Regions from separate parts of the Bifidobacterium sp. LH_413 genome, predicted to be linked through region 1. Evidence: riboswitches for the same ligand, from Rfam matches in the RefSeq annotation. Region 1 holds a riboswitch; the other holds the start of a gene.

Region 1 (20,529 bases):
CCGCGCGGCCGTCGCCGTGATCGCCGCCGTACTCGTCGTGCTCGCCGTCGAATGCGTGGGGTTCAATCTGCCGTTCTGGCGCACGCTCGGGGCGAGCACCGATTCCGCCTCCTACGAGAACACGATGGGACCGGGGCTCGAACGCACGGACACGGGGCTCCTGCGCGTCACCGATCCGACGGCGGCCTGGCTCGAGGTGAAGGCGGACGGCTCGTCGGACTATGCGCGCGTGGACGCGTTGGAACCGAAGCAGGACGCGCTTCGTGTCATCCATCTGCGCGCCTCGTTCGTCTCGGGTTCGTCCGCGGGCGACGACGCCGAAAACGGCGACGCGACGGCGACGCGGTCGGTGTCGGTGTCGCCCGCCTCGCCGCGTTCGCTGTTCCTCAAGGCACCCGGTTCCGGCGTGATGCGCGTATGGGTCCAGGAGGCGAAGGGCTCGGTCATCCCGATCGAGGCGATCCGCGCGAACGTGCGCATCCCGTTCTCGTTCAGCCCCGCGCGTGTGGCGCTCATGCTGGCCGCGCTGCTGGCGGTCGCGCTGTGGCGTCCCGGCTCACGGCTGTGGCGGATCGCGCTCGACCCGTCGAGCCGCGCGCAGCGTCTCGCGTTCGCCGGTCTGGTCGCGCCGTTCGTCGTATGCACTGCCGTGAACGTGATCTGGCAGATGCGTTACGCGACGCCGTTGTCGTTCCACCAGCCCGGCGGCTACACGTACGACATCGACCAGTACGGCCATCTCGCCGACGCGCTCCTTAGCGGCCATGTCTCGCTCGACCTCATCGTGCCGGAGGCGCTCGCCGCCGCCCCGGACCCGTACGACGTGGCGACGCGTTCGCGTCTGCTCGCCGGGGGCGTCAGTCCGATCTATTGGGATTACGCGTATTACGACGGCCACTGGTATTCGTATTTCGGCGTGGTTCCGGCGGCGGTCCTGTTCGCCCCCTACCGTGCGCTGACCGGCCGCATGCTGTCGAGCGCGGCGGCCGTCCACCTGCTCATGTTCGTCGCGCTGGTGTTCGTCTGGCTGCTCACGATCCGTCTGATCGCCCGTCTCGCGCCGCGCACGTCACTCGCGGCCACGTCGATGATGCTGCTGTTCGTGCCGTTGGCCGCCGACTTCCCGTATCTCGCCTACCGTACGAACTTCTATTCGGTGCCGTTCGCGGCCTCGCTCGCGTTCACCGCCGCGGGATTGTGGCTATGGGTGGGCGCTTCGACCGTGAAACGTCCGTTGAATCCCGCCGACCGGTGGCGCATGGACGGCGCGCCGGAGCTGTCGCTGCCCCGGTTGGGGCTCGGCGCGTGTCTCATCGCCGTGAACTTCGGCTGCCGCCCCACATTCTGTCTGGCCGCGATGCTCGGCTTCCCCCTGTTCTGGCCGCAGATCCGCGCGATGGCCGCGAATCTCAAAGCGCGCCGCGTGCGCGTGCGGCACGCGCTGCGCGCCCCGCTCGTGGTGCTCGCCGCCGCGGCGGTCCCGTTGCTGCCGCTCACCGCCTACAACCACGCCCGGTTCGGCTCGTTCCTCGAATTCGGCAACGACTACCAGTTCACGGTGACGGACATGACGACGTTCCGGCAGCCGATCGCCGATATCCCCGCGATGGTCGGCTACTATCTGGCCCTGCCGCTCAGGATCGTGCGTGATTTCCCGTTCGTGGCGCTCTCCCCCGCGCCGCTCGGCGAATGGGCGTTCGCGGAGCCGATGGTCGGCGGCCTGTTCGTGCTGTGCCCGCTGCTGCTCGCCGTGTTCGCACTGCCGTTCCTCATGCGGCGCCCCCACGCTTCCCCCCTCATGCCGGTGATGGCGGCCGCGGCGGCGCTCGCCCTGTTCATCACCGTGTTCGACGCGTCGAGCGCCGGCCTGGGATGGCGCTATATGGGCGATTTCGGATGGCTGTTCGCGTTGGCGGCGTTGCCCGGCCTGCTGCGGGCGGTGAACGGCGCCGGCGACGGCTCCGCGCCGGCCTCCACCGGGACGAGGATCGTGCGGGTCGTCGTCCTCGCCGTGCTCGCGGCCACGGTGCTGGTCAACGTGCTGTGCCTGTTCACGCCCGGCAGGCAGGATCAGATGATCGGCACGAGCCCGGGTCTCTTCCACGACGTGATGACCTGGTTCACGCTCTGACGAGCTCTCCCCCTCCCCGCCCATCGGAGGCGGGGCCGGACTCCGGCTTTCAGGCAAATCCCAGTGGAACCCCAAGAATTCCAAGGGCGCGGGCATAATACTGAGTGGGTCAGTGTGCAATAGCGTCCGCAGCCAGAAAGCCGGAATCATCACAATGAAGCGAACAGCAAACAGCAATCTCGTATTGAAAATCGTGGCGGCAGCCGTCACACTCGCCGTCGCATGCGGCCTGTGCCTCGTCACGCAGGACAACGTCGACGCGGCGATCAAGGAGCATCGCGTCGAACGACTCAACGCGCGCATCGAGAACATCTACACCGCCGACTACCAGAAGATGGCCGACGAGAACCTCGCCGCGGCGCGCGACAAGTCGGCCGCCACGCTCGACGACCCGTTCGTCGAGGAGAACCCGTACGGCACGAACACCACATCCCTGTACGTCTACTTCACGACGGACCAGAAGACCAGCGTCTCCTACACGGTGAGCGCGGCCGGCTACCCGGACTTCTCCGCCACCGCCGAACAGGGCGACGACTACGCGACGACGCACGAGTTCCTCGTGCTCGGTCTCATCCCGAACGTGAAGAACACGATCACGCTCACGTTGAAGGACTCGTCCGGCACGACCGTCGCCACCAAGCAGATCACGCACAAGGGCGCGAAGATCCTCGGCGAGGAGGAGGTGCGTCTCGAACAGCCGGTCGAGCCGACGAGCGAGGCCACGCAGGCGCTCGGCAACGGCCTGTACGCGATCCTCGGCAACGACTCCAACGACCAGGACTTCATGTACTACTACGACGTGAACGGCGTGCTGCGCGGCGAGGTGCCGGTGCTCTACTACCGTTCGCACCGTCTCCTGTTCGACGACAATGGCCTCATGTGGTTCTCCGCCTCGACGAAGCATTTCGTCGGCATGAACCGTCTCGGCAAGCTGGAGAAGATCATCGACCTAGGCGGCCGGTTCATCCTCCACCACGACTACGCGCTCGATTCGGACGGCAACATCGTGTCCCTCGCCACCGACCTGACCCGTTCCGACCACGCGGTCCAAGACCAAGTCATCAAGGTGGACACGACGACCGGCAAGGTGACCCAGCTCATCGACTTCGGCGACATGTTCCCCGACTACAAGGCGTCCACCGACCATTCCGGCATCGACGAATCCGACCCGACCGCCACGAACCGCTGGGACTGGATCCATTTCAACACGATCCAGCTGCTGCCCGACGGTTCCGCGCTGTTCTCCGCGCGTGAGACCTCCACCATCATCAAGGTGGACGACGTGGAGGGCACGCCGAAGCTCGACTGGATGATCGGCGAGCCGACCGTGTGGGACGGCACCTCCTACAAGAAGTCGTTCCTCACCAAGGTGGGCGACTTCGGCGACACGGGCGGCCAGCACTCGATCACCTACGAGGAGGACCCGTCGCTGCCCGACGGCCAGTACTACATCTACATGTTCGACAACAACTTCGGCTACGCGATGACCCGCCCCGACTTCGACTGGACGACGATCAAGGGCATCTCCACCGCGCAGAGCTCGAAGGACCCGGACTCCCGCTCCCAGTTCCGCAAGTACCTAGTGGACGAGAAGGCCGGCACGTACACCGAGGTGCAGTCGTTCGACGTGCCGTACTCCCCGTACGTGAGCTCCTCGCAGGAGATCACCGATTCCATCAACCTGGTGGACACGGGCATGCAGGGCGTGTTCGGCGTGTACGACGACGCCGGCAACCTGCAGGCGCAGTACAAGATGGCCCTGTCCACCGGCTACATCTACCGCGTCTACCACTACGATTTCAAGGGCTTCTACTTCGCCTGACAGATGAAGCAAGCCCATGCCACTTACTACAGTAGGCGGCATGGGCTTTTTCTTTTCCCGCAAACCCGCCGCGAAGCCGGCGTCGCTCACCTTCACGCTCTCCGGCGCCGGTCACGTCTACGATGACGGCCACGTGGGCCTGAACCCCACGGACCTGACGATCGGCGAGAAGCGCGTCGCGATCATCGGCCTCAACGGCTCCGGCAAGTCCACGCTGCTCGGCCTGCTCGACGGCTCGCTCAAGCCGTCCTCCGGCACGGTCACGATCTCCGGCGACCGGACCGGCCCGGCCGCCGCCACGCTCGACACCTCGTCGAAGAAGGATCTCAGGACGGTCGACGAATGGGTGGGCAAGGTGCGCCGCGAGGAGATCCCGAACGTGTTCTACCGTGCGGAGAACATCACGCAGGCGGTGGACGAATCGTTGAAGAAGCACAAGATCGCGGACGCGGAGCGCGCGGCGCGCATCGGCAACCTGTTCGCGCATTTCGGTCTGCAGCGCCTGCGCAAGGCGAAGGCGGCGGAGCTCGATTCGGAGAAGCGTCATCTGCTCGCCATCGCGGCCGCGCTCGCGTTCGACCCGGCGGCGATCGTCGCGGACGAGCCGTCGAAGGGTCTGGACGAGATCGGCACGCGCCATGTGGCCGAGGCGCTGTTCACCTACGACAAGCAGGTGATCGTCGCCACGCATGACACGGACATGATCGCCCGCCCCGAATACGCGATCGACCGCACGCTCGTGCTCGACGCGCAGCACGTGGTCTTCGACGGCGCCCCCACCGACGCCGTCGCCTTCTACATGGATCTGATCCGCAAACGCTACGAGGCGGCGAAGTCGGCGGCCTGAGGCCGGTCCGCCGTCATCGGGATAGCCGTCGCCGCCGTCACGTTCGCCGTCAGCCGAGGTCGAGCATCGCGGCGACCGTGTCGAGCACGGCCGTCACGTTCGCGCGGAACTCGTCCGCCTCGGGCAGCAGCGACAGCGCGAGATAGCCGTTCGTCGTCATGTCGAAGAAGTAGCCGGGTTGTCCGGTGAGACGCCTGGTCCCGATGAGTCTGAGCACGAGCTCGTTCTCGTCGATGACGGCCGGTACGCGCAGCAGCACGTTCCAGCCGCCCTCCGCGCGCAGCACGTCGACAAGTCCGTGCTCGTCGCGTGCGAGCAGCGCGTGCAGGGTGGCGAGGTTGGCACGCACGCGGTCGCGCACGCGCGCCGTCTGGTGCGGCGCGACCGACAGCAGTTCGGGCAGCCGGTCGGCGATGATGTCGCTCATCGGCAGATAGTCGTCGGCGATGACGTCGAGTCGGCGTTGCGCCTCGCGCACGTCGTCCTCCGGCCCGGAGACGCGAATCCAGCCGACTTTGGCGTGCGGCGCGGCGAGCATCTTGGAGAAGCCGTCGAGCGCGAACGTGAGCGCGCCGGTCTCCCCCGCGAGCCGCGCGTTGCCGTCGAACGGCTCCAGCGCGTAGTCGTAGAACACCTCGTCGGCGATGATGGCGATGCCGCGTTCCCGGCACAGGCGCACGAGCGTGGCGCGCTCCTCCGGTTTCACGTAGGAGCCGGTCGGATTGTTCGGATTGATGAGGACGAGCGCGCGGATGCGGTCGCCCTCCTGCGAGTAGAGCAGCTCCTCGATGGCGGCGGTGTCGATGTACCAGGAGCCGTCGAACTGGAGTTGGTATTCGATCGTGTCGACGCATTCGAGACGCGCGATCGATTCGATGAGCGGATAGCCGGGCTTCGGGGCGAGCACCGCGTCACCGGCGTCGCACAGCAGTTTGATGAGCCACGAATACGCCTGCGACGTGGAGCTCAGCAGGTACAGCGAATCCGGGTCGACGCCCCCGAGGAAGCGGGCCAGCGACTCCCTCGCCGCACGCGGCCCGCGCGGCTCCGCCGTATACTCCCCCGGTACCTCGGCCGGGGCGAGCCCGTGCCTGGTCGGGTTGGAATCGTTGAGCTTGCCGAGCGTCACGCCCTGCGCGCGCGCCTCGGCTTCGGCGGCGGCGATCGGGTTGGGCGCGGAGATGTCCACGCGGGAGGAGAATCGAACGGTCATGCCTCCACTGTAGCGCGGACGACGAAAAGGGCCGTCCGGAACCGATCCGGACGGCCCTTCGTCGTCTTCGGGAGACGGGAGACGGGGTCAGTGCTGCTTGGTGCTCGCGTAGTAGGCGGCGCCGACGATGCCGGCCTCGTTGCGCAGCGCGGCGGGCACGATCGGGGTCTTGATCTCGATGAACGGCAGGAACTTGTCCGCCTTGCGGCTCACGCCGCCGCCGACGACGAACAGGTCCGGGTTGAAGTACTTCTCCAGCAGGCCATAGTACTTGGTGAGGCGCTTCGCCCACTTCTTGTAGCCGAGGTCCTCCTGCTCGCGGATGGAGCTGGCCGCGTACTTCTCCGCGTCCGGATGCTTGTCGGAGAGAATGAGGTGGCCGAGCTCGGTGTTGGGCACGAGCACGCCGTCGATGATGAGCGCGGTGCCGATGCCGGTGCCGAGCGTCGTGGCGATGACGAGGCCGTCCTTGCCCTTGGCGGCGCCGAACTGCTGTTCGGCGAGGCCCGCGGCGTCCGCATCGTTGACGACGGTGACGGGGCGGCCGGCGGCCTCCGAGAACACGGCGGTCACGTCGACGCCGACCCACGACTGGTCGAGGTTGGCCATGAAGTCGAGCGGCTTGCCCGGCTTGATCGGCGCCGGGAACGCGATGCCGACCGGAGCGGATTCGGGCACTTCGAAGTGGTCGAGCTGCTGGCGCACGATCTTGGCGACCGCGTCCGGAGTGGACACCTCGGGGGTGAGGATCTTGAGTCGGGGTTCGGCGAATTCGCCCTTCTCCAGGTTGACGGGCGCGGCCTTGATGCCGGAGCCGCCGATATCGATGCCGAACGCCTGCGCGGTTTCAATCATCGTCGATTCTCCTCCTTGTATTGGATTTCCTAACCGTTACCTGCATCGTACCGCCCTCGCATCCCAAACAGCGGACGAACGCCCGCATGTCGCGCACACGTTTGCACCGTCGCCGCATCGTGCGGTGCCATAATGCGGTGCCATAATGGGAGGCATGGCAGAACACACGCAACTGATCGATGCGGTGAACATCCGCACCGCCATCCGCTCCTATGACGACGAACCGATCGACGACGACACGGCCCGTCAGCTCGACATGACCCTCGCCCCGCTGAACCTCCTCGGCGACCTGCATCTCCAGCTGGTGCGCAACCACCCGGAGGTGTTCGCGGAGGCGAACGCCTCCGGACATCTCAGGAACGCGGCGAACTATCTGGCCATCGTCGGCCCGAAGAACGACGCCGAGGCCAAGGAGCGCGCCGGCTTCTACGCGGAGCGCGCCGTGCTCGCCGCGACCTTGAGGGGCCTGGGCACCCTGTGGGTGGCGGGCAGCTGGGACCGCGCGGAGGCGGCGAGGCATTGCCACATCCGCAACGGCGAGGAGCTGTACCTCGCCGTGGTGATCGGTCACCCGGAGCATCATGTGGAGCGCCTGGCGAAGTCGTATGAGGAGCTCGTCGAGTTCCAGCGCACGCATCGTCCCACGAAGTCATATGAGGAGTTCACCGCCGGCATGTCCGACGAGGCGCGCGAGGCGGCGCCGGCATGGTTCAAGGCGGGCGTCGAGGCGGCGATGAAGGCGCCGAGCGCGATGAACCGCCAGCCGGTCACGTTCACCTACGATGCCGACGACGATACGGCTGCCGCCCACATCGATCCGGCCGCGGGCGACGAGCATTGGGCGCTCAACGATCTGGGCATCGCGAAGCTGCACTTCCAGATCGGTGCCGGCCAGGGCCAGTGGGCGTGGGGCGACGGCGGCCTGTTCCTGCACAAGTAGGCTCCCCGACACCGCCGCCGAACGACCGTATCAACGGCCCTCCGCATCGACACGCGCGTCATGAGGAGGGCCGCTTCGCATGTGACGGGTTTTCCGCACAGTGAAACGGGGTTTGCGTGAAATCCACGGTCACGCGTATACAGTGTCTTGTCAGTTTCAGGGAAGGTGCGATTCCTTACTGGCGGTAACCCGGCCCCCGGGATTCACAACGGGAGGCGTCGGGAAGCCCGCGAACCGCGAAAGCGGCCGATCCGGTGCGAATCCGGAGCCAACGGTCATAGTCCGGATGGGAGAAACGGAGAGCTCGGCATGAGCGTATCTTCTGATAATCATTTCCAGTCCAAGACGGTCGACCACGCCACCGGCACGCACGCCACGGGCGTCGCGGATTCCGGCCGCTGGTCCACCCGCCGCATCGCCGTCTACGCGCTGTTCGTCGCGTTGGCGATCGTCACCAGCTTCATCGAACTGCCGATCTTCCCGGCGGCCCCGTACCTGAAGTACGATCCGTCCGGCATCGTGAGCCTCATCGCCGGTTTCGCGTTCGGTCCGGCCGCCGCGGCCATCGTCTCCGTGCTCGGCTTCCTGCCGCACGCGTTCACCGACCCGTGGGGCGCGCTCATGGCGATTCTCGTCGCGCTCGCGCTGTCGCTGCCCGCGTCCGTCATCTACCGTCGCGACCGCACGCGCAAGGGCGCGCTCATCGGCATCGTCGTGGGCGCGGTCGTCGCGCTCGCCGCGGCCGTCCTCGGCAACCTCGTCATCACGCCGATCTACGCGCACATGACCGTCGCGCAGGTCGCCGCCATGATCGTGCCGATCCTGCTGCCGTTCAACGTGCTCAAGTTCGCGATCCATGCGGTCGTCACGTTCCTCATCTACAAGCCGATCACCAAGCTGCTCGACAAGTAACCGACGACCGTGAACCTCGCCGAACTCGACCACATCCGCTTCAGCTACGACGGCGGCGCCACCTGGGCGCTCGACGACGCCTCCCTGACCGTACGGGAAGGCGACTATGTCGCGCTCACCGGCGCGAACGGATCGGGCAAATCGACGCTCGCCCGTCTCGTCGCCGGTCTCGCCGCGCCTGACGCAGGCACCGTGATCCTGCTCGGCCATACCGTCTTCTCCGACGCCGGTCCCGACGCGGACGCCTATCGTGCGGCCCGTCGGGGCATCGGCGCCGTGTTCCAGAATCCGGAGGACCAGCTCGTCACCACCGTGCTCGAAGACGATGTGGCGTTCGGACCGGAGAATCTCGGCATACCGCGCGACGGCGACGACGGCAACGGGCGTGGCGGCATCGGCGAGCGCATCGCCGAATCATTGCACGCCGTGCGGCTGGACGACATGCGCCGCGCGAACCCGATCCGCATGAGCGGCGGCCAGCAGCAGCGCGCCGCCATCGCCGGCATGCTCGCCATGCGCCCACGCCTGCTCGTGCTCGACGAGCCGACCGCCATGCTCGACCCGCTGGCACGACGCGAGGTGATGGACGTGCTCGACGAGCTGCATGCCACCGGCACGACCATCGTCCACGTGACGCACCATCCGGACGAGATCGCGCGGGCGGGTCGCGTCGTGCGGCTCGAACATGGTCGGATGGCGGACGACGACGCGCATCCTTCGCTCCCGCCGGCGGGGGATCCCGCGAAGCGGGTGGGGGTGGTCCCACGACAGGCGACGCACTCCCCCGCCACCGACATCATGCTGTCCGTCTCCCATGTCTCCTACGCCTACGCCGGCGGCGGGCCGATCCTCGACGACGTGTCGCTTGAAATCCGCCGTGGCGAGACGGTGGCGCTGATGGGCGCGAACGGTTCCGGCAAGTCGACGCTGCTGCGGCTCGTGTGCGCGCTCGCCAAGCCGGATTCCGGTTCGATCATCGTGGACGGCATCCACGTCGAGAAGGCGAAACGGCGTGAGCTCGCCGCGCTGCGCCGCACGGTGGGGCTCGTCATGCAGCATCCGGAACGCCAGCTGTTCGCCGATACGGTGCGTGACGACGTCGCGTACGGTCCCACGAATCAGCGGCTGCCTCGGACCGAGGTCGACGAGCGCGTGGATTGGGCGCTGCGGGTCGCACGTCTGGACGGTCTCGCCGACCGTTCCCCGTTCGATCTGTCGGGTGGACAGCAGCGGCTCGCCGCCATCGCCGGCGTCATCGCGTGCAGGCCGAAGCTGCTGGTCATGGACGAGCCGACCGCGGGTCTTGACGCGGACGCGCGCGAACGCATCTACCGGCTCGTCGACGAGCTCAAGACGCAGGGCGTGACCATCCTCGTCGTCACCCACAGCCATCAGGAGGCCCGTCGCATGGCCGACCGCATCGTCGATATGGCGGCGTTGTCGGCGTCCGATGCCGGTACGACGCACGACGCGCTCGGCATCCCCGCGGGCGCGGATGCGCCACAGGACGTTTCACAAGGCGTTTCACAATACGTTTCACGGGATGTTCCACGCGCCGGCACCCGGACCGCCGCCAAGTCCTCCCCCATGGCCCGTCTCGACCCGCGCGTCAAGATGGTGGCGTTCCTCGTCGCCATGTTCTCCGCGTTCGCGATCGGGAACGCATGGCAGCTGCTGCTCGGCGCGGCGTTCACCGCCGGCGTGGCCACGGCCGCACGCATCAGGCCCGCACGGCTGCTCGGCTCGGTGAGGATGTTCCTCGGCCTGTTCACGGTGATGGGGCTGCTCAACATGTTCTTCGTGCGCACCGGCGACACGCTGTTCACGTTGGGTCCCATCCCCGTGACGGACGACGGCGTGGCCACGGCCGTGCTGTACACGTGCCGTTTCGCGCTCGTCATCATCCTGGGCGCGGTGTTCCTCGCGACGACCACCCCCACCGCGATCACCGACGCGTTCGCCTCGCTTCTCTCACCGTTGCACCGGCTCGGCGTGCACACGCAGGAGATCGCACTTGTGCTGAGCCTCGCCCTGCGGTTCATCCCCACGCTGGCCGTGGAGGCGCAGGCCGTGGCGGACGCGCAGGCGGCGCGCGGCGGTTCGATCGAGACGGGGACTCTCCCGCAGCGGGTGAGGGCGATGACGGCGATCATCGTCCCGATCTTCGCCGGCGCGCTGCGTCACGCGGACAACCTCTCGCTCGCGTTGGACGCCCGCTGCTATGAGGAGGGCGTCCGCCGCACGCACTGGCGCGTGATGCGGGTCGCTGCACGCGACGTGGCGTTCGCCGCCGTGCTCGTCCTCTATCTGGCCGCGCTCGCCGCGCTGTCCGTGCTGGCCTGACGGTTCCGTCTGACGGAACCGGCCCGACGGGAACCGATGCCCGGCCTCAATCGCAATCACATCGCGAACGGCTCGTAGTAGATGTCGTCGGCGTTGACGCCCCGCTTGAGCAGGAACGCACGCCACGCCTTGAGCATCCCGTAGGGGCCGGCGATGAGGTAGAGCGCGCCCGGACGCATGGCGTCAGCGACGTCCTTCTCCTCGAAACGGCCGCCGGCGCGCAGGGTGACGTGCACGTTGGCGTGGTCGTGGTCCATCGCGCGCAGGTCGTCCGCATGCACGAGGTCCTGTTCGCCGCGCGCGCCGTAGAGCAGGGTCACGCTTCTGCCGGTCGGCGCATACGCCTCGATAAGCGACAGCAGCGGTGTCACGCCGATGCCGCCACCGAGCATGACCAACGGCGCGCCGTCCGCATGTTCGTCGATGAAGCGACGGTAGCGGCCGTAGCTCGGCTGCACGAGCGCCGGCGTGCCCACGGGCAGCGTGGCGATGCGGCGCGTGAAATCGCCGTCGGCGCGGATGTCGAAGCGCATGGGCACCAGTCCGGAACCCGTCTGCGCGCCGACGGCCGTGTTAATCATCGAGAACGGATGGTATTCACGCATGCCCTTCGTCTCGGGGAAGCGGATGAACGTGAAATCGCCGGGCTCCCATCGGGCGTCCTTGGCGGGCACGTCGAGGGTGAGCTCGGTGACGCCCGGCGCGACCTGACGCACGTCGGCCACACGGGCGGCGACGGCACCGGCGCGCTGGCGGATTTTGGAGGCCACGTACCAGACGAACACGGCCACGGTGGCGGCATCGAACAGGATGATGAACGGCAGATCGTCGCGCACGAACGCGATGGACTGCACGTGCAGGAAGATGAGCGCCACGGCCACGAGGTTGAGACGGTGGATCCACACGCTCGACTCATGACGGAACACCCGTTCCAAGGCGCGCTTGAGCGAGGCCACCCACCGCACGCGGGCCGACAGCCATCCGGCCATGAACACCAGTGAGTAGACGGCGAGGAAGATGAACAGGTAGAGGCCGGCGCCTCCGAACAGTTTGGTCAGGCCTTCTGCGGGCAGCAGGTTGGCGTGCAGGAACGCGAGCGCGATGGCCAACAGGCTCAGCACGCCGTGGATCATATACATGTGGGGAAGACCCACCGTGCGGTCCACCCAACGCGGCCGTCCGGCCAGGTAGACGGCGGTGAGCATCCACACGTACGCGACGACGCCGATGCCGATGCCGGCGGACATGTCCGCGAAGAACGCGGGCATTCCGGCTCTCAGCGCGGCGAGGAACGGCAGCGGGATGACGAACAGCGCCACCACCCAGGCGAGGGCGGTGGATGTGGTGATGCGTCGCAGCATGGTTGCGATGTCCTTTCGATATGCGGGTTCGCTAGGTAGCGGTGATTGTGGTTGGGATGAAGCGGCGTCGCGGTCGTCGTCACGCCGCCGATGCGGGATGCGGCGTGACTGCGGGATGCGGCGTGACGGTGTGCTTGGCCCCGTCCCGGTCGATGAGCAATGCGGAGAACAGCGAATCGGATTCCCCGGCGACGAGATCGGCGAACCGCTCGCGTCCGGCGGCGATGGCGGTGGTGGCCCACATGTCCGCGTCGGTCAGATGCGTGCCGATGACGGTGGCCTGGATGAGGTCGTCGGCCGTCCGGTCGATGTGTTCGCCGCGTTTCGACGTGCCGCTGGTCGCGACCGCCCCGTCGGCGAGACGCACGGTGCCGGCGAGCACGCCGGCGTCACGCGGGTCCTCGATGCCGATGCCCCAGACGTAGTCGCTGTCGGAGGCGACGCCCAGCTGCATGTCGCCTCCGCCGCCGAGCGCCGCCGCCTCGGCGCGGCCGGTGTCGAGCAGCGGGCGCAGGAAGCGCGTGAACGCGCGTTCGATGGCCCACCCCTTGACCAGGCCGACCGGATCGTAGCGTCCGTCGCGCATCGCACGGAAATGGCCGTGCGTGACGTCGGCGGCCATGACGGCACGCGCATAGACCTCGTGGAAGTCGTGGTCGTCGAGCAGGCCGCTCCAGTCGCCGCGGTTGGCGCGCGAGGTGAGCGAATCGTCGCGGAACGGCGAGAACGTGCGGTCCACGTGCGACAGGAATTCACGGCATGATTCGGCGGCCCCGCGCAGGACGGATTCGTCGGCGCGCCTCAGACGCAGCGTGAACGGCATGGTCATGAGGTGGAAGACCGAGGTGCGCAGCATGCCGTCGTCCGTGGCGTGGTAGGCGATGGCGGTGGACATCATGTCACTTCGCCTGGTCGAGCGCGTCCTGCAGCGAGCCGATGAATCCTGTGGAGGTCTCGGTCGCGCCGGAGACCATCTGGATGTCGGCGCTTTGGGCCTTGACAGCCTCGTCGGACAGCTGCGGGATCGCCTGCTGGGCGATTCCGAGCGAACGCGGGTTGTCGCTCGGGTATTTGACGGCGGCGACCTGCGTGACCTTGCCGTCGGCCACGGTCACCTGCACCTGCACGTCTCCTTTGGATGTGGCGACGACCGCGCCCGTGTAGACGCCGTCCTTGAACGCGCCCGAATCGGACGAGGTGCCATCGGAGCCATCGGTGGAGTCGGTGCCGGAACCGGTACTCCCGTCCGATGCCGTCGAGTCGGAGGCACCCTTGCCGGACGCGGACGAGGAGCCGGACTCGCCCGACCCCAGCGGCGTGCCCGAGGCCACCGACGGGGAGGCGGCGCTCCCCCTGCCGGCGAACAGCAGCATCATGTCGGCGGCCGCGGCGAGGATGCCGATGACGGCGATGACGGTCGAGATCGCTTTGCGACGCATATGGTTTCCCTTTGCAATCGATGAATAGGCTGAAATATCAAATACCACGATTCGTGGTATTCCCCTGCCTTGCCATCATAGGGAAGCCACCGACCCCAAAGCCTAGAAAAACCTGAAAAACCGGTGGAAAAAGGCTTGCGCTGTGGGCAAGCTCACATTGCGGCGGTTTCGGCCGGTTCCTCCGCCGTCACATAACGGCGCAGCAGCGTGGTGATGACGACGGCGAGCGCGGCGAAGACGGCACCGAACGGGCCGAGCCAGGTGAGTCCCAGATGGTCGTTGACGAGTCCGCCGACCGCGGATCCGATGGCGATGCCGATGTTGAAGCTCATCGAGTTGAGCGAGGCGGCGAGGTTCATCGATCCCGGGTGCGACTGGGCGGCGACGTCCATGTACAGCACCTGCGACGACGAGTTGAACAGGTACATCATCATGCCGAGGGCGACGAGCAGGATCGCGCCGTACACGGGGACGACGGGCGCGAGCGCGAGCGTGGCGAGCAGTACGGTGTGCAGGCAGAAGACGGGGCGCGTGCGCACGAGCGGTTCGACGCCGCGGCCGCGCTCGGCGAGCTTGCCGCCGTACAGGTTGCTCCACAGGCAGGCGACGCCGTAGAGGACGAGTCCGATGCTCACGTAGCGTTCGGGCACGCCGATCTCGTCGCGCATAATCGGCGTCAGATACGTGTAGAACACGTAGCTGGAGGCCGCGCCGCACACGACGGTGAGCACGCCGCCCCAGATGCGGTGGTCGAAGAAGAGACGGAACTGGCGCAGGAAGCCGATGGTCACCGGGTGCGAGTTGCGCGGCAGGACGAGGAACATCATCGCCATGAGCGCGGCGGTGGCGGCGGTGATGATGAGGAACGTGATGCGCCAGCTGAACGTGTTCGCCACCCACGTGCCGAACGGCACGCCGACGACGGAGGCGATGGAGAACCCGGAGAACACCCATGCGATGAATTTGGTGCGGTATTTGTCCGTGGTGACGTCGGGCGCGTAGGTCATGGCGATGGCGACGAGTGTGCCGGAGACGAGCGCAATCATGATGCGGGCGACCAGCAGGACTGCGTAGTTGGGCGCGAGCGCGCACAGGAGGTTGCCGACGAGGAAGACGCCCATGAGCGTCAGGTAGGTTGCGAAGCGCGGGAACCGGGCGGAGATGGCGGAGCCGAGCGGCGTGACCGGCGCGTAGACGAACGCGAACAGGGCGACGAGGTTGCCGACGGTCACCTCGGACACCTTGAGTCCCTGCGCGATGTCCGGCAGGATGCCGACGACCACGAACTCGCTCATGCCGAGCATGAAGCTCGCGAGGACGAGAATCGTCACCGGCAGGTTGAAGAAGCGGTCGGATCGGGTCGAAACCGGTTTCTCGCCGGGTTCCGTCACGGGTGCGGGATTATTCGTCATCTTCCTGGTTCTTCCTCGTCATGTCGTTCCATGTGCATGCTATTGGCCCAGCCCTACAATGGAGATGAAGCGACACGCGGGTGGAAGGGGCGCGGCATGTTCGGCGATTCCGATGGCGGACAGATCAGGTGGGACGGCGACGGCGCCGGGACCGATGGCGGGACCGGCAAGCCGGATACGAACGACACGATCAATGGGAACAGCGGGGCCGACGGTCCACGCGAAGGCGGCGGACCCGATAACCCCGATAAACCCGATAAACCCGATAAACCCGGCAAACCTAACGACTCCGGCGAGACCGACCGATCCGAGAAAGCGACGATGCACCGGGTGCGCACACTGCTCATCGTCGCCGCCGTGGCCGTGCTGGTCGTCCCCCAGCTCGTGGGCTTCTGGCGGGTCACACGCGCCATGAAGTCCATATCATCGTCATCATCATCGTCCTGGAGCACGACGCCGGCACCGCAGGACCCGGAGATATCGGTCAAGGAGGGCAACGGCCCGTTGACCGGAAGCGACACGGACGACACGGCCGTCCTCACCGTCGATAAAGCCGTGTCGGGAGGCGTGGACCGCATCGACGGCCGACCGCTCATCGTCGTCTATTTCACGCTGGAGAACACCTCGGAGCATGCGATACAGCTCAACCTGATCTCCGACCCGCAGGCCTCGCAGCACGGGCTGGAGCTTCCACGCTCCTCCGTGCAGGACGTCTACGAGAACGGCGAGCACCACACGCCGCTCGAAGGTTACGACGCGGACTCACGGCAACGGACCGTCATGCCGAAGGAGAAGACCTCGATCCAGTCCACCTACCGGATCATGGACGCGTCCGCGCCGGTGACGTTCACGGCGCTCGGATTCCACGGGACCGACGCGGTGTCCGCCGCGTTCTCCGTCACCGCGGACAGGCCGATGGGCGAGGCGTTCGAACGCATCACACTGGATTCCGTTCCCAAGGCCACGGCACCCGACGAATCCGATCTCAAGAGCTACATCCCGTTGCGCGACTGGCGCGGCACGACGGTCCTCGGCTACGTGAAGCCGCTGAAGGCGGAGCGCGGACCGGACACGAGCAGGGGCGAGCACACGATCGTCGTCACCTATGCGTGGGTGAACAAGCGCAACAAACCTCAGGGCCTGACCGACATGGCCAGCCTCGAGGTATGGAAGGACGGGTCGAAGCTCGATATGACGTACCTGCCTGAGCATGACGGCGACGACTACACGGCCAACGAACAGCTGCTGGACCTCGACGCCGGCGCGTCGGCCCGGATCAAGGTCGCCTACCTCGCCGACGAGCCCGGGAAGGTCGAGGTGCGCATCCGGTCCTCCGCGCAACCGTCGGACACGAAGCCCGTCACGAGGACGTTCACCGTCTCCTGACCGCCGCGGCCGCGACCCGTGGCGGATCATATGGAAAAGGCGGGGCTTCCGGCGATAGGAAACCCCGCCTTCACGCATGCGCGCGCCGACCGCGTTACAGCCCTTACAGCTTCGGCAGGTACGTCTTGAGCTCGTACGCGGTAACCTGGCGGTTGTACTCCTCCCACTCTTGGCGCTTGTTGCGCAGGAAGTAGTTGAACGCGTGCTCGCCGAGCACGTCCGCCACGAAATCGGACTTCTCCATGATCTTCAGCGCGGCGCCGAGCGAGCGCGGCAGCGGCTCGATGCCCATGGACTGGCGCTCCTCGTCGGTGAGCTCCCACACGTCGTCGCTCGTCGGCTCGGCCAGCGTCATCTGCTTCTCGATGCCGTCGAGGCCGGCGGCCAGCAGTACCGAGTACGCGAGGTACGGGTTGGCGACCGGGTCGAGGCCGCGGAACTCCATGCGCGCGGAATTGCCCTTGCCGGGCTTGTACTGCGGGATGCGCAGCAGCGCGGAACGGTTGTTGTGGCCCCAGCAGATGTAGCTCGGCGCCTCGTTGCCGCCCCACAGGCGCTTGTACGAGTTCACGTACTGGTCGGTGACCGCGCAGATCTCCGCCGCATGGTGGAGGATGCCGGCCGCGAACTGGCGGGCGGTCAGGGACATGTTGAACTCCTGGCCGGCCTCGTAGAACGCGTTCGCGTCGCCCTCGAACAGGCTCAGATGCGTGTGCATGCCGGAGCCGGGCGCGTCGGCCAGGGGCTTGGGCATGAAGCTCGCGTGGATGCCGCGTTCCAGCGAGATCTCCTTGACCACGGTGCGGAACGTCATGATGTTGTCGGCCGTGGTGAGCGCGTCCGCGTACCGCAGGTCGATCTCGTTCTGGCCGGGGCCCGCCTCATGATGCGAGTACTCCACCGAGATGCCCATCTGCTCGAGCATGTTCACGGTGGCGCGGCGGAAGTCCATGCCGGGGCTGCGCGGCACGTGGTCGAAATAGCCGCCCTCGTCGATCGGCGTCGGGGCCTTCGACCAGTCGTCCTGCTGCTCGAACAGGTAGAACTCCATCTCGGGGTGCACGTAGAACGTGAAGCCCTTCTCCTTCGCCTTGGCGAGCGAACGCTTCAGCACGTGGCGCGGGTCGCCGAGGCTCGGCTCGCCGTCCGGGGTGAGCACGTCGCAGAACATGCGGGCCGTCCCCTGCGGTCCGCCGCGCCACGGCAGGATCTGGAAGGTGGAGGGATCCGGCTTGACGATCATGTCATCCTCGGACACGCGCGTCATGCCCTCGATGGCCGAACCGTCGAATCCGAGCCCCTCCTCGAACGCAGCCTCCAGTTCCGCCGGCGCGATGGCCACGGACTTCAGCGTGCCGAGCACGTCCGTGAACCATAGACGAATGAAGCGCACGTCGCGTTCCTCGACGGTGCGCAGGGCGAACTCCTGTTGCTTATCCATAGTGCCCAATCCTCACACCCACGTGTTAGGGCTTTGTTACCTCGGCGCACGTCACGCTACAGTGGTGCCCATGAGCGAAGCCGCACAAGACCATCTCACCCCGTCCACCAATCCGCCTATCGACGTCACGTCATGGGAACGGGCCGACTCCCCCCGTGAGCGTTCGCGCGCCGGCATCGCCGCACGCGCGAAGGCGCCGCTCGAATCGCACGCCGTCTGGCAGGTGCGTTCCGGCCGCCGCGAGGCGATCGACCTGCTTGAAGAGCAGTCCGCGATCCGCGTTCCCGATCTGATCCCGCTGCGCTACAAGCGCATGAGCGCCAGCCCGTTCACGTTCTACCGCGGCACGGTGCTCATCATGACGAACGATTTGGCGACCACGCCGGTCACCGGCATCCCCGTGCAGTGCGTGGGCGACGCGCACATCGGCAATTTCGGCATCTTCCGCTCCCCCTCCGCACGTCTCGTGTTCGACATCAACGACTTCGACGAGACGGCGACCGGACCGTGGGAGTGGGATCTCAAGCGTCTCGCCGTGTCCGTGGAGATCTGCGGACGCGCGAACAAGCTCAAGGAGAAGGCGATCCGCGAGGCCGTGCTCCAATGCACGCGCGAATACCGCGAGCGCATCAAATGGTTCTCCGAAATGGATTATCTCGACGCCTGGTACGAGCATCTCGACGTGGAGGAGACGCTCGACCGGTTCGAGACGACCGGCGGCGGCAAGCGCAACGGCACGCTGCGCCAAGCCGCGATGAAGGCGCTGCTCAAGGACAACGACGCGGCCGCCGCGAAACTGTGCCGGTTCAAGGACGGCAAGCTCAGGTTCAAGTCGAATCCGCCCGAACTCGTGCCGATCAACGAGCTCGACAGCTACGCGGATCTCGACGCGTTGCAGGCCCGTCTCGACACGCTGTTCGAGAACTACCGTCACTCCCTGTACGAGGATCGCCGCTGGGTGTTCGACCATTTCCGTTATCAGGATGCGGCGCGCAAGGTCGTGGGCGTCGGTTCGGTGGGCCAGCGCGCCTGGGCGAGCGTGTGGATCGCGCGCGACATCGACGATCCGATGATGATCCAGATGAAGGAGGCCACGTATTCGGTGCTCGAGCATTACTGCGGCGCCTCCCCGTACGCGACGCACGGCGAACGCGTGGTGCAGGGCCAGAAGCTCATCCAGTCCACGGCGGACGTGCTGCTCGGCTGGACGAGCTTCCTCGCCGAGGACGGCAGGAAGCGCGACTACTACGTGCGTCAGTTGTGGAACGGCAAGGGGTCGATCGACATCGACAACCTCAACGCCACGGCATTGTCCGATCTGGCGCGCATGTGCGCCTGGTGCCTCGCCCACGCGCATGCGCGCACCGGCGATTCGATCGCGATCGCGAACTATCTGGGCGGCTCCGACGAGTTCGACCAGGCGATCGCCTCGTTCGCCGTCAGCTACGCCGAGCAGAACGACGAGGACTACGCCGTCTTCAAGAAGATGATCAAAAAGGGCCAACTGCCCTGCGCGTAGAGGATGTGAGGGACATGCTCCGCCCCTCCGGGAATCCTGGCGCCGCCCTTTCTCGGCGCAAGGATTCCCGGAAATCATCCCCTTCTTCCGGGAATCCTTGCACTGAGACGACGTCAACACAAAAAATCCCGGAAGACTTGCGTATCTTCCGGGATTTCCCGCGCCGGCTCATCGATCGTCATCCTTCGAACGACATCCGGCACCTACATGGCCTTCCGATGCCTACTTGGCGACCTCGAGCGCCTCTTCGAGCGTGAACGCGCGCGCGTAGAGCGACTTGCCGAGAATCGCGGAGTCGACGCCGAGGTCGGCGAGCTCACGGATGTTCCTCAAGTCGTCGAGCTTGGAGATGCCGCCGGAGGCGGTCACCTTCGCATCGGTGCGTTCGGCGACCTCACGCAGCAGGTCGAGGTTCGGCCCGCTCATCATGCCGTCGCGCGCGACGTCGGTGACGACGTAGCGCGAACATCCGGCATCATCGAGCATCTTCATCGTCTCGAACAGGTCGCCACCTTCGCGCGTCCAGCCGCGCGCGGCGAGCGTGTGCCCGCGCACGTCGAGACCGACGGCCACGCGGTCGCCGTATTTCGCGATCGCCTTGCGCGTCCATTCCGGGTTCTCGAGCGCGGCGGTGCCGATGTTGACGCGGGCGGCGCCGGCTTCGAGCGCGGCGTCGAGCGACGCGTCGTCGCGCACGCCGCCGGACATCTCGATGTTAACGCGGCTGCCGAGCTCGTGGACGATCTCGCGCAGCTGGGCGCGGTTGTCGCCGGTGCCGAACGCGGCGTCGAGGTCGACGAGGTGGATCCATTCCGCGCCGGATTCGACCCACGTGCGCGCCGCCTCGAGCGGGGAGCCGTAGTCGGTTTCGGAGCCGGACTCGCCTTGGCGCAGGCGCACGGCCTTGC
Region 2 (10,850 bases), on a different contig from region 1:
GCGGCGAAGATCGCCAGCGCGTACTTGGAGTCCGCGTGCTCCATGAGATCGTCGATCGTCGGGCTGGCCAGACCGTCGGGGGTGGGGCTGGTGCCGAACTCCTCGTTGCCCTTGACCTCGGTGGTCTCGGTCTCGGTTTCTTCTGCCATATTCATGCTCCAAACCATGGAAAATCTATCTCAACCGCAACAAGTATAGACAGGTGCGGGGACTCCCCCGGCATCGCGACGATCGGCCGCGCGACACGCCGATGGGCCGGAGAATCCGGAAATCCGTTCCGACGGCCGGCGACGGGCGGACGACGCCGACGCCGTCGGAATGGACGGCATGTCAAATCCCAATGATGCCAACGATTCACGGACACCGTGATTGCCAACGTTTGCATCGAACCGGTTCGATACCTGCGGCGATTGCGCTCGCGAATCATCGTCCAACACGCCGGAATCCGAAACTCCCCCTTGCGCAGGTCACGATGGCGCGCTATTCTGAAACCGGTTTCAAACGAAGCCGAGAAAAAACAAGCAAAGCCACCAAGGGGCTTTGACCAACGAAAGGAATTATCATGTCGTTCAAGGATTCCATGATTCGCGGTCTCGCCATGTACGGTGCCAACGCGATGGCCCAGCACTCCATGGGCAACACCAAGGTCCTCTCCGACCTCGTCGAGTCCAACAAGCTCGGCCGCTGAACAAGCGCATAACGCATAAGACTTCGCGGCGCACGTCATCGCAAGCAAGACAACAGGAAACGGGCGTCGCACACCGAAAATTGCAAACGTGGTCATCGGCCCAACGCCATGACCGAACCTGAAAGGAAAACATTATGTCGTTCAAGGATTCCATGATTCGCGGTCTCGCCATGTACGGTGCCAGCACGATGGCCCAGAACACCATGGGCAACACCAAGGTCCTCTCCGACATCGTCAACGACGCGCAGAAGATCGCCCGCTGAAACTGACTTGTCGGCTCGTGCCTGAGCCGACCGCTGCGTGAGAGAGAAGAGAAGACGGGGTTCCGGAATCATCCGGAACCCCGTCTTTCATATGCGTGGGCACCGACGCACATGGCGACGGATCAGCGCGGCACTGCGAAAACCGCTCACGGTGCGGTGACGACGCACGCGGCGTGAGCGTTACCGACGTAACATCCTCGTGAATTCCACATATTGACTCTTGACAAAACGCGTGTCCCGATTAAGGACTTGAATGGAATCATGACCGAAATGCGATCCGCAAAACTCATGTCCGGCCGCGTCTTCGCAGGCGCGCGCGCCCTCTACCGTGCCGCAGGCGTCAGCGGCGACGATATGGGCAAGAAGCCCATCATCGCCATCGCCAACTCCTTCGACGAGTTCCTCCCCGGCCACGTCCACCTCAACAAGGTCGGCCGCATCGTCTCCGAGGCCATCAAGGAGGCGGGCGGCATCCCGCGCGAGTTCAACACGATGGCCGTCGACGACGGCATCGCGATGGGCCACACCGGCATGCTCTATTCCCTGCCCTCCCGCGACATCATCGCGGACACCGTCGAATACCAGTGCAACGCGCACTGCGCCGACGCCCTGATCTGCATCCCGAACTGCGACAAGGTCGTCCCCGGCATGCTGATGGCCGCCCTGCGCCTCAACATCCCGACCGTGTTCGTCTCCGGCGGCCCGATGGAGGCCGGCACCACCGTCCTCGCCGACGGCACCGTGAAGAAGAACACCGACCTCATCTCCGTGATGTACGCCTCCGCCGACGACAACGTCTCCGAGGAGGACCTGCTCAACTACGAGAAGACCGTCTGCCCGACCTGCGGCTCCTGCGCCGGCATGTTCACCGCCAACTCGATGAACTGCCTGACCGAGGCCATCGGCCTCGCCCTGCCCGGCAACGGCACGATCCTCGCCTCCCACGGCTTCCGCAAGGAGCTGTTCCGCAAGGCAGCGCGCCAGGTCGTCAAGATCGCGAACCAGTACTACAAGGATTCCGACGACTCCGTGCTGCCGCGCTCCATCGCCACCAAGCACGCGTTCGAGAACGCGATGACGATGGACGTCGCGATGGGCGGCTCCACCAACACCGTGCTGCACATCCTCGCGATGGCCCAGTCCGCGGACGTGGACTTCACGCTCGACGACATCGAGCGCATCTCCCACACCGTGCCGTGCATCTGCAAGGCCGCCCCGTCCGGCAAGTGGGAGATCTCCGACGTGCACCGCGCCGGCGGCATCTGCGGCATCCTCGGCGAGCTCGACCGTGCCGGCAAGCTGCACAAGGACGTCCATTCGATCGACTACCCGTCACTCGAGGCCAAGCTCGACGACTGGGACATCATGCGCGACACCTGCACGGAGGAGGCCAAGACCCTCTACCACGCGGCGCCGGGCCACATCATCTCCCCCGAACCGTGGACGCACGAGACGCTGTTCGACTCGCTCGACACCGACCGCGAGCACGGCGCGATCCACGACATCGACCACCCGGAGATCCACGAGGGCGGCCTCGCCGTGCTGCGCGGCAACCTCGCCCCCGACGGCTGCGTCGTCAAGACCGCCGGCGTGCCGCAGGAGATCTGGAAGTTCCGCGGACCGGCGCTCGTCGTCGAGTCCCAGGAGGAGGCCATCAAGGTCATCCTCGACGACACGTTGAAGCCCGGCATGGCGCTGGTCATCCGCTACGAGGGCCCGAAGGGCGGCCCGGGCATGCAGGAGATGCTGTACCCGACCTCCTTCGTCAAGGGCAAGGGCATCGGCAAGCAGGTCGCCATGCTCACCGACGGCCGCTATTCCGGCGGCTCCTCGGGCCTGGCCATCGGCCATATGGCCCCGGAGGCCGCGAACAAGGGCCCGGTGGCGCTCATCAAGAACGGCGACATCATCGACATCGACATCGAAGCCCGTTCCGTGAACGTCGAACTGACCGACGAGCAGCTGGCGGAGCGCCGCCGCGAGCTCGAGGCCGGCGACGGCTACGTGGCGCACCGCGACCGCAAGGTCTCGCAGGCGCTCAAGGCCTACGCCGCCTTCGCCCGCTCCGCCGACAAGGGCGCGACGCGCGACCCGGAGCTCATCAACAAGCTCTCCGGCCTCGCCTGATCGGGACCCGTCGCGGCAAAGGCCGACGTCCACTACATGGGACGTCGGCCTTTGCCGTCTACGCCCCGTCCCTATACTGTCGAACCGACAATTCAATACGCATCTTCAGGGCAGGGTGAAATTCCCGATCGGCGGTTCAGTCCGCGAGCATCGATTGATTGCGATCAGCAGTCGTGATGCCGAACCGGTGAGATTCCGGTACCGACAGTCATAGTCTGGATGAAAGAAGCTGCGGCGGCGTGGACCATCGGCCCGCGCGCGCGACCGCATACCGTCGCGTGCGCGCATCGGGCGATGCGCATCATGCGGCCCATCTCGAGCACCCTGGATTTCGAACGGAATCCGGGGTGTTCGCGTTTCGGGGCCGCGAAGCATGACGTTCTCGCCCGATGCCCGGGCAGCCGGAATCAAAACCGGCACACGGCCCCACCGCCATCATGAAGCACCCTGGACATGCCCTATCGCGAGGAAAGGGGATTTCATGGACGATAGGGACCTCATGTCCGTGGCATTGTGCCACGCACGACTCGGAGCGGGCAAGGTCAACCCGAATCCGATGGTGGGAGCGGTCATTGCGCGCGACGGCGCGATCATCGCCACCGGACATCACGACCATTTCGGCGGATGGCACGCCGAACGCGCCGCGCTCGAAGCGGCGAAACGCGACGGCGTCGACGTGCGCGGTGCCACGATCTACGTCACGCTGGAACCCTGCTGCCACACGGGCAAGCAGCCGCCGTGCACGCAGGCGCTCATCGACGCTGGAATCGCCCGCGTGGTGGTCGGCTCCCCCGACCCGAACCCGCTGGTCGCCGGCAAAGGCGTGCGCCGGCTCACGGACGCGGGTATCGAGGTCACGCAGGGTGTGCTGCGCGAGGAATGCGACGCGCTCAACGAAATCTTCCTGCACTACATCACCACGCGCACGCCGTTCGTCATGCTCAAATACGCGATGACGCTCGACGGCCGCATCGCCACCGCATCGGGCCTGTCGCGCTGGATCACCGGCGAGGCCGCGCGCCGCCGCGTGCACGAGGACCGCGGCCGGTTCGCCGCGATCATGGTGGGCGTGGGCACGGTCATCGCCGACGACCCGCAACTCACCTGCCGCATCGACGGCGGTCACGACCCGATCCGCGTGATATGCGACACCGATTTGCGCACGCCTCGCGACGCGGCGGTCGTCGCCACCGCGCGCGAGACGCCCACGATCATCGCCACCTGTTCGACCGACGAGGCCCACGCACAGGCCTACCGCGACGCGGGCTGCGAGATCCTCCACGTGCCGGCCGACGCCGACGGGCACGCCTCCGTCGCCGCCACCGTCGAGACGCTCGGCGGGCGCGGCGTCGACAGCGTGATGATCGAAGGCGGCGGCGAACTCGCCTGGTCCGCGCTGCGCGACCAGGTCGTGACCAAGGTGAGTGCCTACGTCGCGCCGAAACTGTTCGGCGGCCGCGCCGCGCCCGGCCCGGTGGGCGGCGCGGGCGTCGGCGCGCCGGATGACGCCTTCCTCCTCACGCACCGCACCGTCGCCGCGGTGGGCGACGACATCGTCATCGAAGGAGGCGTCGACTATGTTCACCGGAATCGTTGAGGACCTCGGCACGGTCGTCGGATTGGAGAACGGCGCCGACTTCGCGCGACTGTCCGTTGACTCGCCGACGGTGGTGACCGATCGCACGGCGATCGGCGAAAGCATCGCCGTCAACGGCGTGTGCCTGACCGTCACGTCCGTGCGCGGCACGACGTTCACCGCCGACGTGATGCACGAGACGCTGCGACGCTCCTCCCTCGGCTCGCTCCGCCGCGGCGACCATGTGGACGTGGAACGCGCGATGCCCGCCGACGGACGGTTCTCCGGGCACATCGTCTCCGGGCACATCGACGGCACCGGCGTGGTCACGTCGATCACGCGCGACGGCATCGCCGTCGTCTATACGATCCGCGCGCCGTATGCGCTCATGCGGTTCATCGCCGAGAAGGGATCGATCGCCGTCGAGGGGATCAGCCTGACGGTGACGCACGCCGGACGCGACACGTTCGGCGTGTCGATCATCCCGCACACCGCCGCGCACACGGTGCTGGACGAACGGCGCATCGGCGACGTGGTCAACCTCGAAACCGACCCAATCGCGAAATACACGGCGCGACTGCTGGAGATGCCGGCGGACGGCGGCACGGACGGCGTGACGGCCGGGACGGCCGGAGACGCCGGAACGGGCGCAATCACGGCGGACTTCCTCGCCGCGCACGGATTCTGACAACGACAAGACATCATCGAGAACGGACATGACAGATATGACGGACATGACGGAACGCACGCAACACACGAACCCGAACGACCCGGTGGCGCGCGCCATCCGGGACATCGCGGCCGGGCGCATCGTCGTCGTGGCGGACGACGAAAGCCGCGAGAACGAAGGTGACCTCATCTGCGCGGCCCGCCACGCGACGCCGAGCAACATCGCGTTCATGGCCACGCACGGCAGGGGCCTGATCTGCACGCCGATGAGCCCGGAGCTGGCGACGCGGCTCGACCTGCCGCCGATGTGCACGGCGAACACGGACAACCACCACACGGCGTTCACCGTGTCAATCGACCACGTGACCACCTCCACCGGCATCAGCGCGCGCGACCGCTCGCTCACCGCGCTGGCGTGCGTCGACCCGGACACGCGGCCGCAGGACTTCCGCCGACCCGGCCACATGTTCCCGCTCGTCGCACGCCCCGGCGGCGTATTGGAACGCAACGGGCACACGGAGGCGACCGTCGACCTGGCGCGACTGGCCGGACTCGAGCCGTGCGGACTGTGCTGCGAGATGATGAAGGCCGACGGCACGATGATGCGTCGCGACGACCTGCAACGGTTCGCCACCGAGCACGACCTGGCCTACATCACCATCGCGCAGCTGCAGGACTACCGCCGCACGCACGCGTTCCCGCACACGGTGCGCCGCGTGGCGCGGGTGAACCTGCCCACCGAATACGGGCGGTTCACGATGGTCGGCTACGAGTCGGACGACGGCGGCGAGCACGTGGCGCTGGTGATGGGCGACGACATCGTCTCCGGCGAGCCCGTCCTGTGCCGCATCCACTCGCAGTGCCTGACCGGCGACGTGTTCGGCTCGCAACGCTGCGACTGCGGACCGCAGCTGCACGAGGCGATGCGGCGCGTCGCCGAGGCGGGACGTGGCGTCATCCTGTACCTGAGCCAGGAGGGACGGGGCATCGGACTACTCAACAAGCTGCGCGCCTACGAACTGCAGGAGCGCGGATTCGACACGCTCGACGCGAACCTGGAACTCGGATTCCCCGCCGACGCGCGCGAATACGAGACCGCGGCGGCCATGCTGCGCGACCTCGGCGTCGCGTCGGTCGACCTGATGACCAACAACCCGGACAAGATCGGCCAGCTGGAGCAGGCGGGGATCGTCATCGCCTCGCGCGTGCCGATCGTCATCCCCGCGAACGCGTACGACGCGAACTACCTGTCCACCAAGGAACACCGGATGGGGCACCTGCTGGGAGCCCTGTCGGACATGACGAACCTGTCCACTATGACGAACATGGCGACCACGACAAACCTGTCCACCATGACAAAGGAGAACTGAAATGACCGTATTCGAAGGACAACTGGTAGCCGGCGCTGCTTCCGCCGCCGGTGACGATTCCGCCGCCAAGCCGATCCGCATCGGCATCGTGGCGGCGAGGTTCAACGAGTTCATCACCTCGAAGCTGCTGTCCGGCGCGCAGGACGGCCTGCGCCGCCACGGCGTGGCCGACGAGGACGTGGATGTGGCGTGGGTGCCCGGATCGTTCGAGATCCCGATCGCGGCCAAGCGCATGGTGTCCACCGGACGCTACGACGCGGTGATCTGCCTCGGCGCGATCATCCGCGGCAGCACCTCCCACTACGACCTCGTGTGCAACGAGACCGCGAAGGGCATCACGCAGGTGTCGCTGAACTCGGACGTGCCCGTGCTGTTCGGCGTGATCACCACCGAGAACATCGAGCAGGCCATCGAACGCGCCGGCACGAAGGCCGGCAACAAGGGCTTCGACTGCGCGCTCGGTGCCATCGAGATGGTCAATGTGCTGCGCGCCATCAGCGCCGGGGAGTAGGCTCACCGACGCTCGGGTGGTGGTACGCCGGACGGCGAGCGCCACCACCCGATGTGTCACCGCCCGGCGTACCAGTCGCGGATCGTCGACGCGTCGCCGTAGGACGCCTGCGCGCCGCGCCCGGTGGCGGCGTAGGCGGAGACCACGGAGGCGAGCGCCGCGCTGTCCGCAAGCGTATAGCCGGAGGCGAGGCCGGCGAGCACGGTGCCCATGAAGGCGTCGCCGCAGCCGGTGGTGTCGACCGCCTCGACGCGCGTCGGCGCGATGCGGGAGAACCCGCCCTCCGCCGCGGCGTCGAGCACCACGGACCCGTCGCCGCCGAGCGTGACGATGGCCCGGTCGAAGCCGAATCCGCGCATGCGTTCCGCGGCGGCGGCCCAGTCGAAGCCGGACCAGTCGCCGTCGGCGGGCTCGGCGAGGCCGAGCATCTGCGCCATCTCGTGCTCGTTGACGAGCAGGATGTCGGTGAGCCCCACGAGCTCGGCGGGCAGCTCGGGCCGGAACGGCGAGTTGTTGAGCAGCACGGTCCTGCCGGCCTCGTGCGCCAGTCGGGCCGCCTCGATGACGGCCTCCATCGGGCTTTCCAGGCACAGGCCGAGCACGTCGGCGCCGGTCAGCGCCACACGCACGGACTCGACGTACCCGGCGTTGACCTGCGCGTTGGAGCCGGGCGAGTAGACGATCATGTTCTCGCCGCCTTCGTCGACGGCGATGACCGTCGTGCCGCTGGGGCCGGGCACGCGGCGCACGTGCGTGGTGTCCACGCCGGCCTTGCCGAGCTCGCCGAGCAGGAAATCGGCGTTGGCGTCGGAGCCGACCGCGCCGAACATGCGCACGTCGGCGCCGATGCGCGCGGCGGAGGCTGCCTGGTTGCCGGACTTGCCGCCGGGCAGCACGGTGAGCGGGCCGCCGGTGACGGTCTCCCCCGGGCCGGGCAGGCGCTTGGTGGCGACCGTGTAGTCGGCGTTCATCGAGCCGATGACGGACACGGTGCCGTGGATGTTCTCGAGCATGGTGGTGATGTTGTGCTGCGACACGGGATTGCCTTTCATTCGGAATCGTCGGGAGGGGCGCCCTGGTTCATCGGGGTCCGGGACCGCCCATGTCCCCGGGCCGGCCGCGACCGGCCCGGGGACGGGGCGCACGTCACTTCGCGTAGATGTGCTTGCGGACGATGAGGTAGTAGATCACACCGACCAGCGGCACGCAGCCGGCGATGATGAGCAGGTTGGAGTAGCTGGCGGCCGCGCCGGTGGCCCCGATGACGCTCGAACCGGAGAACGCCTGGCCGCCGAGCAGGCCGCCGAAGACGGCGATGCCGATGGAGCCGGTGACGTTCATGACCAGGTCGTTCATGCCCACGCCTCGGCCGGACTCGTCCTGGGGCAGTGTGCCGAGCACGGTGGAGACGACCGGCGAGTACATGAGGCCGCAGCCGGCGTAGAACACGCAGGCGAACAGGGTGAGGACCACGAAGCCGTCGTTGACGGCGAGGCCCGCGCCGATGAAGCCGACGGCCATGAGCGTGCCGGCGATGGCGAGGGACGGCTGCACGCCGATTCTGCCGACGATGGCGCCGGAGCAGATGCCGAAGGCGGCGGCCACGAGGAACGCGAACACGATGTGCATGGAGACCTGCGAGGTGCTCATGCCGTACACGTTCGCGCCGATGGCGTTGAACACCGGGGAGGCGAAGTAGTTGACGAAGTAGAACACGAGGATGAGCGCGATGGCGCCGATCCAGCGCGTGTTGCGGAAGAACGCGGGGGTGACGAACGGGTGCTCGGCCTTGTTGATGTACACGGCGAAGGCGACGAACAGCACGGCGGCGACGACGAGCATCCAGATCGCGTTGTAGGAGAAGTACAGGGTGAGGAACGCCACGGCGAAGCCGACGAGCGTGAAGCCGAGCCAGTCGACCTTCTCGCCGTTGCCCTGCTTGTCCGGCAGGTTCCTGAGCAGCAGCGGCAGGAACAGGATGGTGACCGACGGGATGAGGAACAGGTACTGCCAGGCGATGGCGCTGAGCATGCCGGCGGCGAACACGCCGATGGAGGCGGAGATCTGGTAGCCGGCGGTGAACAGGCCGAAGAAGATCACCTTGAGCGACGGCTTGAGGTATTTGCTGGCCACGACGAGGAACACCGAGCCGGCGACCTGCTCGCCCGCCGTCTGCAGCACGCGGGCGACGATCACGGTCCACAGGTTCGCGGTGAAGAGGAAGTTCGCCACGAAGCCGAAGACGGAGCCGACGAACAGGGTGATCAGGCCGACGACGACGAGCTTCTTCAGGGAGACGAAGTCGCCGAGTGAGCCGTAGATGAAGCACACGATGCCGAGCACGATGCCCGGGATGGCGGTGATGAGCGAGGCCTGTGCGGGCGCGCCCACGTCCTGGCCCACCTGGGTGAACACCAGATTGAAGCCCTGCAGGCACAGGGTGCCGAGGATGAAGGTGATGAGCAGCGGGATGAGGGCCTTGACGGCCATGTCGTTGCTGGTCTTGGGGTCCGCCCACGGGTCGGCGGGGACGGTCGCTTCGTTGCGTGACATGTTGGTTCCTTGTGTCGTTGGTTCGGTGTGTTTCGTTCGGGTCGTGACGCGGCGGGGACGGGAGGGCGTCGGGTATGGCACCCTCCCGTCGCCCCCGCCGCGGGAACCGGCGTCTCAGCCGGCGTGCTTCGCCAGCGCGGTGATGCGGGTCATGAATTCGTCGAGGAAGCGCGGCACGTCGACGCCGACGGCCACCTTCGTGGTGAGGGCGGGCTCGTTCAGGCGCTTCTCGTCGCCGATGGTGCGTCCGCGGGTGGGGCCTTCGAGGTCGACCTTCATGTTGATGTCGAGCGTGTCGACGAGCGTCGGGTCGACGGCCACGGCGACGGCGAGCGGATCGTGCAGGCCGCAGCCGCCCAGGTGCGGCGAGGTGGTCTCGTAGGCCTTGATGTAGAAGTCGGTCATGTCGGCGAGGAAGTCGCCGGCCTTGGTGTTCAGGTCGCGCCACCGCTGCGTCTCCTTGTAGGTGAGCAGGGTGCGCAGGGTCACGTCGAGGCCGATCATGGTGACGGGGGCGTCGGAGTGGAACAGCGCGTTCGCGGCCTCCGGGTCCTGCGAGATGTTCGCCTCCATGCAGGCGTTGCAGTTGCCGGGCACGGTCAGGGCGCCGCCCATGAGCACGATGCGGCCGATCTCGTCCTTGATCTCGGGGGCCTTGGCGAGCGCGGCGGCGATGTTGGTCATCGGGCCGGTGGGCACGTAGACGAGGTCCTTGCCGTAGGTCTTGACGGCGTCGATGATGAAGTCGACGGCCGGTTCGGCTTCGGGCGCGCGGCCGGAGTCGGGGATGTCGACGTCGCCGATGCCGTTGGCACCGTGGATGAACGCGGAGATCTCGCCGACGGTGAAGGAGTCGGTGGTGCTGGAGTGCGGCAGGCCCTTGTAGACCCTGACCTCCGGGTGGCCGAGCAGGTCGGTGACGGCGAGCGCGTTGCGCACGCCCTGATCGAGCAGCACGTTGCCGTAGGTGCCGGTGATGCCGATGAGTTCGACCTCCGGGCTGCCGAGCGCGTAGGAGATGGCGAGCGCGTCGTCCACGCCGGTGTCGAGATCGAGGATGAGCTTCTTCATGGTTTCCTGCCTTCCGCGGCTG

What was found. Region 1 has a riboswitch for FMN ahead of AC1AYN_RS08110 (ECF transporter S component). Riboswitches for the same ligand answer to the same signal wherever they lie in the genome.
Region 2: linked by a shared signal. The riboswitch ahead of ribD (bifunctional diaminohydroxyphosphoribosylaminopyrimidine deaminase/5-amino-6-(5-phosphoribosylamino)uracil reductase RibD) and the one ahead of AC1AYN_RS08110 (ECF transporter S component) in region 1 are both predicted to bind FMN.

Annotation. Positions count from the first base shown of each region.
Region 1 is NZ_JBKEVK010000004.1:210,020-230,548, forward strand. Features, by position in the region: gene AC1AYN_RS08080 (hypothetical protein) at 1-2,131, shown strand, start outside; gene AC1AYN_RS08085 (aryl-sulfate sulfotransferase) at 2,286-3,953, shown strand; gene AC1AYN_RS08090 (ATP-binding cassette domain-containing protein) at 3,994-4,800, shown strand; gene AC1AYN_RS08095 (pyridoxal phosphate-dependent aminotransferase) at 4,850-6,013, opposite strand; gene ppgK (polyphosphate--glucose phosphotransferase) at 6,101-6,868, opposite strand; gene AC1AYN_RS08105 (nitroreductase family protein) at 7,023-7,808, shown strand; FMN riboswitch at 7,957-8,110, shown strand; gene AC1AYN_RS08110 (ECF transporter S component) at 8,118-8,720, shown strand; gene AC1AYN_RS08115 (energy-coupling factor transporter ATPase) at 8,730-11,063, shown strand; gene AC1AYN_RS08120 (ferric reductase-like transmembrane domain-containing protein) at 11,120-12,424, opposite strand; gene AC1AYN_RS08125 (FAD:protein FMN transferase) at 12,504-13,322, opposite strand; gene AC1AYN_RS08130 (FMN-binding protein) at 13,324-13,863, opposite strand; gene AC1AYN_RS08135 (MFS transporter) at 14,016-15,275, opposite strand; gene AC1AYN_RS08140 (DUF5067 domain-containing protein) at 15,372-16,661, shown strand; gene glnA (type I glutamate--ammonia ligase) at 16,765-18,102, opposite strand; gene AC1AYN_RS08150 (DUF2252 domain-containing protein) at 18,173-19,621, shown strand; gene priA (bifunctional 1-(5-phosphoribosyl)-5-((5-phosphoribosylamino)methylideneamino)imidazole-4-carboxamide isomerase/phosphoribosylanthranilate isomerase PriA) at 19,844-20,529, opposite strand, start outside.
Region 2 is NZ_JBKEVK010000001.1:395,668-406,517, reverse strand. Features, by position in the region: gene rpoZ (DNA-directed RNA polymerase subunit omega) at 1-149, opposite strand, end outside; gene AC1AYN_RS01485 (hypothetical protein) at 563-688, shown strand; gene AC1AYN_RS01480 (hypothetical protein) at 823-951, shown strand; gene ilvD (dihydroxy-acid dehydratase) at 1,213-3,078, shown strand; FMN riboswitch at 3,176-3,313, shown strand; gene ribD (bifunctional diaminohydroxyphosphoribosylaminopyrimidine deaminase/5-amino-6-(5-phosphoribosylamino)uracil reductase RibD) at 3,560-4,675, shown strand; gene AC1AYN_RS01465 (riboflavin synthase) at 4,656-5,342, shown strand; gene AC1AYN_RS01460 (bifunctional 3,4-dihydroxy-2-butanone-4-phosphate synthase/GTP cyclohydrolase II) at 5,371-6,693, shown strand; gene ribH (6,7-dimethyl-8-ribityllumazine synthase) at 6,695-7,204, shown strand; gene AC1AYN_RS01450 (ribokinase) at 7,261-8,256, opposite strand; gene AC1AYN_RS01445 (MFS transporter) at 8,351-9,757, opposite strand; gene AC1AYN_RS01440 (nucleoside hydrolase) at 9,872-10,828, opposite strand.